One region of the Pseudoalteromonas sp. Of7M-16 genome, then DNA from elsewhere that is predicted to be linked to it. Evidence: predicted binding sites of a transcription regulator. Region 1 holds the regulator's gene; the other holds the start of a gene.
The links. The regulator LexA, encoded in region 1, represses DNA repair genes until DNA is damaged. The targets are predictions, from matches to a motif close to TACTGTATNNNNATACAGTA.

Region 1 (5,553 bases):
TCAGCTTATATGACGTGGTACTGACTATCATCAGTGCATAGTTAGCACTGGTAGGCTCTGGATTGTGAGTTAATAAAAATCTCGGCCCACCACTGCCGACATAACTCACCCACTGTGTAACGCCTTCTGGGCGCTCACTTGATACAAGTAGCTCTTGCTGTATATAGCTTTCCATGTCTTTTACCAAGGCTTCCGTTGTTTGTAGTCGTGTGCCAATCGGTAGCTCCAATTCGACTTTAAAATAGTCACGATCAGAGGGTGGGAAAAATAGCTTAGGAATAAATTGCATTCCTTGGAGTGCAATAAAAAACGCGGCAATACAAGCTAATAAAGTGACCCAGCGATGACGGATCATGGTTGTTAAAAGATTTTTATAGCTTAAATAGATACCTGAATTATAGTCGGCTGATTGGGATTTAACGCGTGTAAAGTATACACACAACATTGGGATCATGGTCATAGCCAATAACCAAGAACATAGTAATGTAATCGTTACGACCTTAAACAGAGAAGCGGTATATTCACCAGTTGAGGACTCAGCCAAGAAAATAGGTAAAAATGCGGCCCCAGTGGTTAGCGATGACACGAGTAATGGTACTTTTAATTCATCCGCGGAATCAACTGCCGCATCAATTGCAGCCTTTCCTCGCTCCATTTGAACCATAATATTTTCAGACATTACAATGCCATTATCAACCAACATACCAAGTGCAATAATCAAGGCTGCTAGAGAAATTTGGTCAATACTGATATGGAAAAACGACATCACTAAAATGCCAAATACCATGCTCATAGGGATGAGGCTTGCCACAATTAAACCGGTGCGCAGTCCTAATGTGAATAACATCACTAAGGTAACGACAAGCACCGCTTGTAGTAAGTTAGAGACAAAGTCACTGACCTTCTGCTCAACCTCTTTTGGTAAAAACGACAGCAGTTTAAATTCAACACCTATAGGGTAGACACTTTCCAAATAGTTCAGAGTCTCTAATACTTGCTCACCCAACGCAATATTGTTGCCGCCATGGCGCATTGAAATCGCCAATGTTAAGCCATCTTCTTGGCCAACACGTACTTTCGATTTTGCAGGATCTACGTAGTCACGATATACGACTGCAATGTCTGAAAGCAGCAAAACCTGCTCGCTACCAGGTACATTGATTATCGTATTGGCTATATCTTCGACTGATTCAAAGTTGCCACTTGGCTCTAGTGCCAATGTTTCATCATTAATATAAATAGAGCCACCGGGGTTGACGATATTTCGTGACGCTAATTGATCTTTAAGTTGACTGGGCGAAATACCTAAGGCTCCTAGCCTCGCATTTTCAAATTCAATAAAGACCCGTTGCTCTTGGTTACCGTATATCTCAACCTTTGCAGCTTCCGGTAAGCGAAGTAATGTGTCTCTGACCTGCTCAGCAACATCCTCCATCTCACGATAACTATACCCTTCAGCTGTCAGGCCGATCACAATGCCAAAGACATCACCAAACTCATCGTTGACGATAGGCGTTTGTGCATCACTGGGAAGATCTTGCTCAATACTTTGTATTTTACGTCGCAGGTTGTCCCAGATAGGCCGCATATTCTTGTAGCTTTCTTTAATATTGACGCTAACAATGGACACCCCTGTTTTCGAGGTACTGCTGACAAAATCCAGTTCAGGAATTTGCTGAACTACCTTTTCGATTTGATCTGTAACTAGTTCCTCTACACGCTGTGGGCTCGCACCAGGAAAGTAAGTAATAACTTGCGCTGTTCTAATAATAAAACCGGGATCATAGTCTTTTGGCATTTTATTGAATGACACAATGCCAAAAAACAATAGCGCAGCGATCAATACCCAGGTAGTACGGTTATTTTCTAAAGCAAGTCTGGTTATATTCACTGTGCCTCCTTGTTAAACTTTACAAGTTGACCTTCACTTACTTTACTCATGCCCGCTGTAACAATGTACTCACCTTCTGCCACACCACTGAGCACTGGAAACCCTAATGTTGAAACATCACCAATCACAATAGATTTCTTTTTAATCTCACCTTTGCCAGCACCAGCAGGCTCAACTGTCCATACATAATTTCCAGATGCGTCTTTGAGTACAGTATTTATTGGCAGGTATAATCCACTCTTGTTGACATCTGCACCTTTAGCTAAAACTTTGGCTGTCATTCCTGGTAAAATGTTATAGTTTTCAGGGCGAGTCATGCTCAAGGTAACTTCATATGCTTTAGTGACTTCATCGGCTTGAGTGCTTACTTCAACAAAATCCAGCGGGAAAGTCTTATCTGGTATTCCAGAAAACTCGGCTATGATATGTTTTGGTGCGTCTTTAGATACTTTTATCATCAAACTTTCAGGCACGTTAACCTTAAGTGTGACATGTTTTATATCCTGTAACGTCGCAACAACCTGCTTAGCCTGTACTTCTTCAAAGCGCTCTATATAAGTTCTAGCAACCACCCCAGAAAATGACGCTTTCAAATTCGTATAAGACAAGTTATTTTTTGCGTTTGCTAGTTTGCTTTTTGCACTTGTAAAATGAGATTGCAGCTGATCATAGTCCGATTGCGAAATTGTGCCGGACTTGATCAACTGTTTCGCTCGACTGAAATCCGCCTGCGCTTTATTATAGTTAGCTTGAGCGTCATCTAGTGAAAGCTGATAATCTGTTGTATCCAGCTTTGCAATTACATCGCCTAATTGGATTTCTTCACCTTGCTTTACCAATAACTCGGTAACTTCACCTGATACTTTAAAAGATAGATCTGCGGATGAAGCTGCATCTACAACTGCGGGAAACTCAACTAAAGGACCGTCTACCTGAGAAGAAAGCAGCATTGTCCTTACGGGACGAAGTTGTTCAGATTGCTGCTGCTCTGGCTGCTGGTCTGAACAACCGATTAATGCAAGACAAATTGACGCCATTGCACATAGCTGCTTGCTTTTTATTGTCTTCATGAAAGCTCCTTTAATTCTATTTAACATCGCGATGTTTTGTCATCGCCGTAACAAAGTTATTTATCCACACATCTAGCACTTCTTTAACCGCTGCTACATTCTCTGTGCCATCTGCTTTTAAAACGGTATCTAGCTCTTTGTGTGCTGTCATCATCACTACGGGTTGAGGGTTATTACCAAGATAAAAAGCAGACTCCAAAGACACATGTGTCAATGCCTCAGTTTGCTCAGTTGCAGCAAGGTAGGCCGTCTTTCCTGCATTATAGACTAAGCGAATCGGGACAAAGTCTCTCACTTGCAATGCAACAGGTTCAAACTGAACATCTGTAAATGCCCCTTCTATCATCAACACTCGCTCATTCAGATTAAGCGGCTTTTCTGTCACCACCTGAAAATGGGGAGCTAGTTTTTTTACCATTTGCGATTGCATATAGTGGCTTAACTTAGCAACATGTAGCGGGTTTATATTCAAAAACTCGGAATCTTGAACATTTATCCATACTTCAAACTGAGGAATATACAATACTTCAACCTGACTGAGCGCTGTTTGATCAAACGTACTGTTTACATAAAGTTCTGTATCTTCATATTCTTCGGAAGGGGCCAAAGAATCATAGCTCGGTAAAAAGCCTGAACGCGTATTTTGTGAAGTAGATGCACATGCGGAAACAAGACATGTAAATGTAAAAATTAGTACAATACGAAACCAAGTCATAAGTCGCTCCATAATCAATTCATTTCCAGTGGTTGTAGCACAATCAAAAGAGATACTTTGATCTCATTTGAAATCAAATGTAACTTACAAAAACAATTATAGTTTTAGGCACCACAAACTAAGACGAATAGCTCTGACCGCGAATAACTAAATAAGTGCAAAATTATCTTCAATCACTCGCGTATACGAACTAGTTTGGTAGCTAAGTTATAAAATCGTAATTAAGTATATGATATGAAGTTAGAGCTAAAAAGATCAGCAGTAAATTAAGATGAGAAAAATTGAAAGAATCGAGCTGGAGGACACGTCTCCAGCCATGAAAAAGTAACGTCAAAGAGCTATCGAAATGAAAAGCTATTTACAGATTGCCACGGATAACCCCTACCGCTAAACCTTCGATATTAAACACTTCCTGCTCAAGATCGACTTCGATTGGCGAAAAGTCCTCGTTTTCTGCATGTAAGAATACTTTTTTCCCTACTTTTTCAAAACGCTTCACAGTCACATCCTCTTCAACACGGGCGACTACCACCTGACCGTTGTTTGCGACTTGAGTGCGATGAACCGCTAACAAATCGCCGTCCATGATACCGATATTTTTCATACTCATACCGTTAACACGGAGCAAATAATCGGCTGAAGGTTGAAACATGCCTGGGTCAACTTTGCAGTGATTTTCGATATGCTCCTGCGCTAAAATAGGCTCGCCAGCGGCTACACGCCCAACCAGAGGTAAGCCTAATTGCTCCGGCTCATCAGCTTCAGCTAAGCGAATTCCTCTGCTGGCGCCTGGTACCATTTCTATAACGCCTTTTTTGGCAAGTGCTTTCAAATGCTCTTCTGCCGCATTTGCACTGCGAAAACCGAGAGACTCCGCTATTTCCGCTCGCGTTGGCGGCATACCTGTGTCTTTGATAAAAACTTTGATGAGTTCAAAAACTTGTTCTTGTCGTTTAGTCAATGGTCGCATATAACTGGTTTTCCATACAGTGCATTTACTGTGAGTATATACAGTTAAAATTAAATCGCAATGCTAATCGTTGAATACTTAGACAAATTATAAAAACAGCAAAGTGATGAGTGTTAAATAGAGTCGCAACGGTGGTAGGTTCATGGCCCATTTAATAAATCAAAGCGGCAAATAGTTCTCCTTCTTGAGCTTTCTAAACAACACTTCGCCGAAGGCCTTCAGCCCCAACTCAACTTATAAAAGGCAATGTATCTGGTTCACTTAAGTCTCGTTCTTTGTCCGGCTTTATTCATATTATTTTCTTTATTAAAAAGGTTAAGGCCTTTAGCTTTGAATTAACGAGGTTGGTTCAACAGAAGTAGTTTCTTCTATCCAGAAACTTTTAATTATTAATGAACTAAAAATCCATCATGGCTGAATAAAAGGGAAGTAATAACACTATTTTTAAATGAAAATTTTGATGAGGGTATTCGATACTTTAGTTATTGAACAGGAAATAGAGCTACTTTACGTAGCTCTATTCAGTTTGTTAGCAAGCCGTAGTAGTATATGTTCCTGGGCAAGTTCTTGTACCTGTACATTCCCAAGTTTTAAATAAACCGCCAGCAACTTGTGGTGTCATCTCCGCAGGGACGTTGGCTTTATCATGGCTAATCACTTTGATGTTTTTCTTCTTTAATTTTAATAACATTTTTATCTCCTTATTAACTACAACCAACCTAACAGCATTTATTATCACTTTCAACATAATGAATAATATTATTTTTAATTTTTATAATTGCGTTAATTTCAATATATCAAAAAGAAATTAAAAAATATTTATTAATAAAAGAACTAAAATTTTGGATAAAAAACGCTATTTCTAAAACCCACTTTTCATCATCCAAATTAACATCGAACAAAGCAC
Region 2 (5,553 bases), on a different contig from region 1:
GGCGATATTAGTTAGCTGAGATTCCCACAATGCCGTTCTATCTGGTAGCGACAAATCTACTGGAATAGTGTTAATAAGGCCTCTTCCAAGATCCGTCGATTTAATTAATTTACCTTCTCTTGTTAAAAATCGCCTTTTAAAAAGCAGCTCTATTATCCCAGCTCTTGTTGCTTCCGTACCTAAACCGTCTGTTTCTTTGAGAACCTTTTTGATATCACCATTCTTTACAAATCGAGCTATACCTGTCATCGCACTGAGTAACGTAGCTTCAGTATAAAACTGGGGGGGCTGAGTGTGCTTTTCTATTATCAGTCCATCGATACAATGCAATGGCTCTCCAACATCAAGATGTGGCAACTGCTTTTTTTCGTTCTGCTCTTTCTTATTTGATTTAAAAAGAACTTTGAATCCTAAGTTGATAACTGTATCAGCTTTGGCGATAAACGTGCCTCCTGCAATCTTTAACTGAGCTTTGGTTTGCGAGTATTCATAGGGCAGGTAAAACTGAGCCAGATACTGCCTGCAAATCAATCCATATACCTGTTGTTCTTGATGCCCCAACTGTGCCGTTTTGAGGTTTTTTTTGGTGGGAATGATAGCGTGGTGCGCTTCTACTTTTTTATCATTCCAACACTTCCCCTTGATATTTGGATCAGCGTTCTCAATATGTTGCTTTTCTTCACCTTGATTGTTCAATATTGCAGCGAGAATGTCATTACGCTCAGCATAGTGGTCATTTGGTAGATACCGATTATCAGATCTTGGATATGTAATGAGTTTGTGCTTTTCATATAAAGACTGGCAGATGTCTAACACTTGCTTTGCTGACATTGCAAAGCGTTTATTTGCATCAATTTGCAATGATGAAAGATTATAAGGTAACGGCGGGTTTTGCTTTTTTGGTATTTTATCCAAAGCGATGAGATCTGCAGGTTTGTCTTTAATTCGACCTGCAACATTTTCTGCCAGCGATTTGACTAACACTCGCTTTTCTTCATCCATATACGGCAAGCAAGCATCACTGGGCACCCATTTAGCGTCAAATTGCTCACCACCTGTTTTGCGAATTACAGCTGTTACTTCGTAAAATGGTTTAGAAACAAAGTGTTTTATTTCCTCATCACGACGTACCACCAAACCAAGCACTGGAGTTTGAACTCGCCCAACTGACAATACTCCTTGTATACCCGCTTTTTGCCCAGCTAAAGTAAAAGCGCGGGTTAAATTCATACCGTATAACCAGTCAGCTCTGGCCCGCGCCAATGCTGAAACACTCAATGGAACAAAGTCTGCGTTCAGTTTTGTCTGGCTAAGTGCCTTTTTCACCGCACTTGGGTTTAAATCACTGATCAACACACGTTCAACAGTCGCTTTTTTCGTTTTGGAAAGTTTAGCTTCTTGGATAACCTCATCAACAAGCAACTGACCTTCCCTATCTGGGTCGCCAGCATGAACTAGTATTGAAGCTTTCTTTATCAATCGCTTCACTGTCGATAATTGCTTTTTCGTTTTTGGTTTGGCTTTAAACTTCCACTCTGAGGGTACGATCGGTAGATCTTGGATCAACCATTTTTTATAACGCTCATCATAGTCTTCCGGCTCAGCTTGCTCTAACAAATGCCCAATGCACCATGTAACACAATCGCCATTTCCGAGTTCAATAAAACCATCTTGCTTTTTATGCGGTTTTGGAAGGACGTCGGCAATGGCTCGACCAAGGGAAGGTTTTTCTGCAATGTAGAGCTTCATAAACGCCAATAACTGTATATTTTTACAGTTATTCTAGCCAACTCCATCCAACAAATCTAGATGTGTTCTTAATTTATCAGGATGAGTAGCTTATTGTGCTAATTGAATTGACAACAAGCTACTCAAAATTTCACCCCTTACGTTTTTAATAAGCTCAGCTGGCTATGCTTCTGTTCAACTAGTTGCGTCATAGCACTGGCCGCGTGCTCTACATCATCTGCGTACTTAGCTAATTCACGTGCAGCGTCGGAAATATTAGTGGTATTGGCATTAACCTCTTCTGTAACCATGCTTTGCTGTTCAGCAGATGTAGCTATTTGCGTTACTTCATGCGAAATACCGTGGAGCTCTGTAACTAAACTCGCCATAATTTTGGCAGCTTCACGACACAATACCGTTGCCTCATTGCCTTGTTCTACCGTTTGCTCGATAATTTGCTCAGATCCGCGGATCTCGCTTTGTAAATTTTCGATCAAGGTACTGATATCATCTGTTGAAGCTTGTGTCTTTGACGCAAGTGCGCGTACTTCATCAGCTACAACCGCAAACCCTCTTCCTTTCTCGCCAGCACGCGCAGCTTCAATAGCCGCATTTAATGCCAATAAATTAGTTTGTTCTGCAATAGATCTAATTACATCGAGTATTTTCGAAATATCCCCACTGCGTTTTGCAACTTTATGAAATGCAGCTTGCGCAGTTGATACTTGAGTGGCTATTTCTTCGACGGTTTCGGTTGTCGTAACGATACTCTGTTCACACTCCCTCACTGTGCCGACTGCACCATCGGTCGTGGTTGCTGCCTGTTCAGATGCCCTAGCAACTTCGCTTGCCGTCGCACTTAACTCGTTAATAGCCGTGACAACATTATCAATTTCAATATGCTGATTAGATACCTTATTTTTAATGTTAATTGCAGCTTCTGTCGTTACATATGACTGTTGATATGACTGCTCAGCAAGACCTTTTAAATCAGCTATCATAGCTCTCAATTTGTTCGTAAAAACATTGAAACCATTCGCTAAAGAAATAAGCTCGGCATGATGTGTGACTTCTAAACTATGCGTTAAGTCCCCTTCACTAGAAGCGAGGTTTACAATTCTAGCTTCTATGTGGGACAGAGGTTTCGTTATGGTGTTTATCAAAAAGATGCTTAGGGCCAAAGCCACTGAAATCACAATAAACCCGAGCATTAGCAACCAAAGTCCAAAATCGCTGGTTGATTGATGCAGTTGTTGCTCAATCCTATACGCTGACGCAAGCACTTGCTGCTTTGGAACTTCGATCACCAGTGACCATGTCTTGTTTGCCAATTCAATTTCAATTGATTTGGCAAAAAACACCTTACTTTCCGTTTCTGCATAGCCACCTTTTTGGTGCAATGTACCTAGCTTATTTGCCAATGACACATCTAAAACATCACTCAGAGGCTCACCCAATTTATCTGCGTTATGGCTCGCACCGGCAATTAACCCCAACTCACTCAATAAAAATACTTTGCCTTTGCCCTGATATAAATTGTTTGAAAGCTCTTCCACCAGTTTTTGCAAACTAGGCAAATTGACATCAACTCCGATAATGCCTTTAAAGCGCCCGTTCTCACGTATAGGCACAGTCAGAGAAGTCATCAGCATTTCTCGACCAGGCGAAATTTCATATAGATAGGGTTCCATAATACATGGCGCATTTATATCTCTCGCGCACAGATACCACTCAGCTTCACGTATACCAAATTGGTTGCGCGCTTCAGCATATTTTGCGTCAGAGGACTCTACAATGTGTTGCGTGACACCGCCGCTATCTCTAGTAAAGTACATTTCGAGCGCCCCACTTCCGGCAACAGAGTGTGACGCTCCCGATATGTAGTCCGTATCATTTTTATCGTAGCCATTTGGTTCGTAGTGCACATAGATAGAAGAGACGTTTGCGCTTTTTTCAAGTCCACCTCTAAGTAAGGATTGCATATCACTTCTGCTCAGTGGCGAGATATATGTAGATTCAAATGATCCTGCCAGCGTGTTTGGCACTCGATAAGCTGCATTTAAAAATCCGGCTATTCTCTGTCCATAATATAGCCCCTGAGCTGTCAGTCTTGCATTTATTTCCTCCAGCATTGCAGAGTGAACCTCGTCACTTTGCCTGTTATTTTCCTCTTGCAAATGTAACCAAGTCGTCACCACTAGAATCGCTATTACCGCAATAACTAATGTTGTTACAAAGAGCATGAGTTTATTTTTTATCGATACTTGCTGCATACGCGACCTTAAGAAATTCCGTCTATTTTCGTTGGGAACAAGGAGTATTTAACGTTTTAAAAACTACCAACTAAAGTTAACTGACTAAATAATAATAGTTTATTTTACTACAGAAATATTAAAGAATAATTGAAGGTAAGTTTTTGAGCTGAATTTTGCAAGAATAAATTGAGATAAGCGTGGAGGCAGGAAAAAACGATAATTAGTTAAATATTAGAATTGGTGGACGATCAGCAGTTGGGTGCCAAAGACACCCAACTCGAAGAAGGCTTTAATCTTCTTCTATTTTGTCTTTTCCCGTTGTCTTGTCTGTAGAGTCAATGCGGTGATGGATAGCCGATTTTATCAACATATACCCACTGATTGGAGCTGTTATAAGTAAAAACAAAGAAATCAAAATTTCTTTTAAACTCAAACCGTCACCGTACTGACTATAATGCGCCATTGCAGCAAATAATAAACAAGCCATACCCAGTGTCGTTGCTTTTGTCGGGCCATGCAAGCGCATGAAAAAGTCAGGCATTTTTACCAACCCGATTGACCCAACTAAAACTAAAACACCGCCCATTAAAAGTAAAATCGAAATAACTATGTCCACTTTCTCAGCCCCTATTCAATTATGTCGCCGCGTAATAAGTATTTACATACAGCAACGGTACTCACAAAGCCGAGTAACGCAATTAATAATGCGGCTTCGAAATACAATGACGTGCCCATATTCATGCCGTATAGGATAATAAGTGCAATGGTATTAATGTACATAGTATCCAATGCCAGTATTCTATCTGGAACTGATGGCCCTACAACTAGACGCCATAAATTCAGTAACAACGCCAAGCCTATCATGGCAAAAACAATTAAGATGATCGTATCTAACATTCAAAGATCTCCTTCAGTGGCGCTTCATAACGGGATTTAATTGTTTCAATCAAAGTTTGCTCATCATCCAGATCTAAGACATGGATCAATAAATACTTTTGGCAATCCGCCTGCTCACCTTCCAGTGTTTCTGGCCAAGGGTACACTTCAGCACTCACTGTACCTGGCGTTAACGAAACCGTACTTGCCAAAATGGTGATTGGCATTGCCTCATGTAAGTCTAAAGGAACTTTTACAAAGCCTGGTTTCAATTTTTTAGTTGGCCCAAGAATTTTGATAGCAACCTCAATATTTGCAGTCAAAATATCGTAAAGAACCAACATCAAATGTCTTAACGCCCTAAATGGCCTAACGACCAGTGGCTGCTTAGTTCTGAAAGGGTGAGTTATAAGCGGTATTACAATCGCTAAAACTATTCCCAATATAACATGTCCTAGCGCCACTGTATTATTAAGCAGTAACCAGACGGAAAATAGCAATAAGCTTCTAAAAGGCGTTGGTAGCCATTTATATTTAGCTTCAAGTCTCATTTACCTGCCCCCTAATACATGTTGGATAAGGCCGTAAAAATTATGTAATTCAACTGCTGCAAATTGTGCGTAATCAGTAACCGGACCAGCGAAAATCACCATCAGTGGCGAAGCCGCAACGAGCATTAATACTGCAACAATTT

Region 2: the regulator LexA is predicted to act here: its motif matches at 1,760-1,779, upstream of MHN81_RS12825 (DNA topoisomerase III).

The regions. Positions count from the first base shown of each region.
Region 1 covers NZ_JAKRFY010000046.1:18,209-23,761, forward strand. The annotation lists gene MHN81_RS27550 (efflux RND transporter permease subunit) at 1-1,891, opposite strand, end outside; gene MHN81_RS27555 (efflux RND transporter periplasmic adaptor subunit) at 1,888-2,961, opposite strand; gene MHN81_RS27560 (DUF3313 family protein) at 2,978-3,676, opposite strand; gene lexA (transcriptional repressor LexA) at 4,035-4,646, opposite strand; gene MHN81_RS27570 (hypothetical protein) at 5,176-5,337, opposite strand.
Region 2 covers NZ_JAKRFY010000011.1:1,475-7,027, forward strand. The annotation lists gene MHN81_RS12825 (DNA topoisomerase III) at 1-1,749, opposite strand, end outside; gene MHN81_RS12830 (methyl-accepting chemotaxis protein) at 1,887-4,001, opposite strand; gene MHN81_RS12835 (Na+/H+ antiporter subunit G) at 4,273-4,599, opposite strand; gene MHN81_RS12840 (K+/H+ antiporter subunit F) at 4,611-4,880, opposite strand; gene MHN81_RS12845 (Na+/H+ antiporter subunit E) at 4,874-5,410, opposite strand; gene MHN81_RS12850 (monovalent cation/H+ antiporter subunit D) at 5,411-5,553, opposite strand, start outside.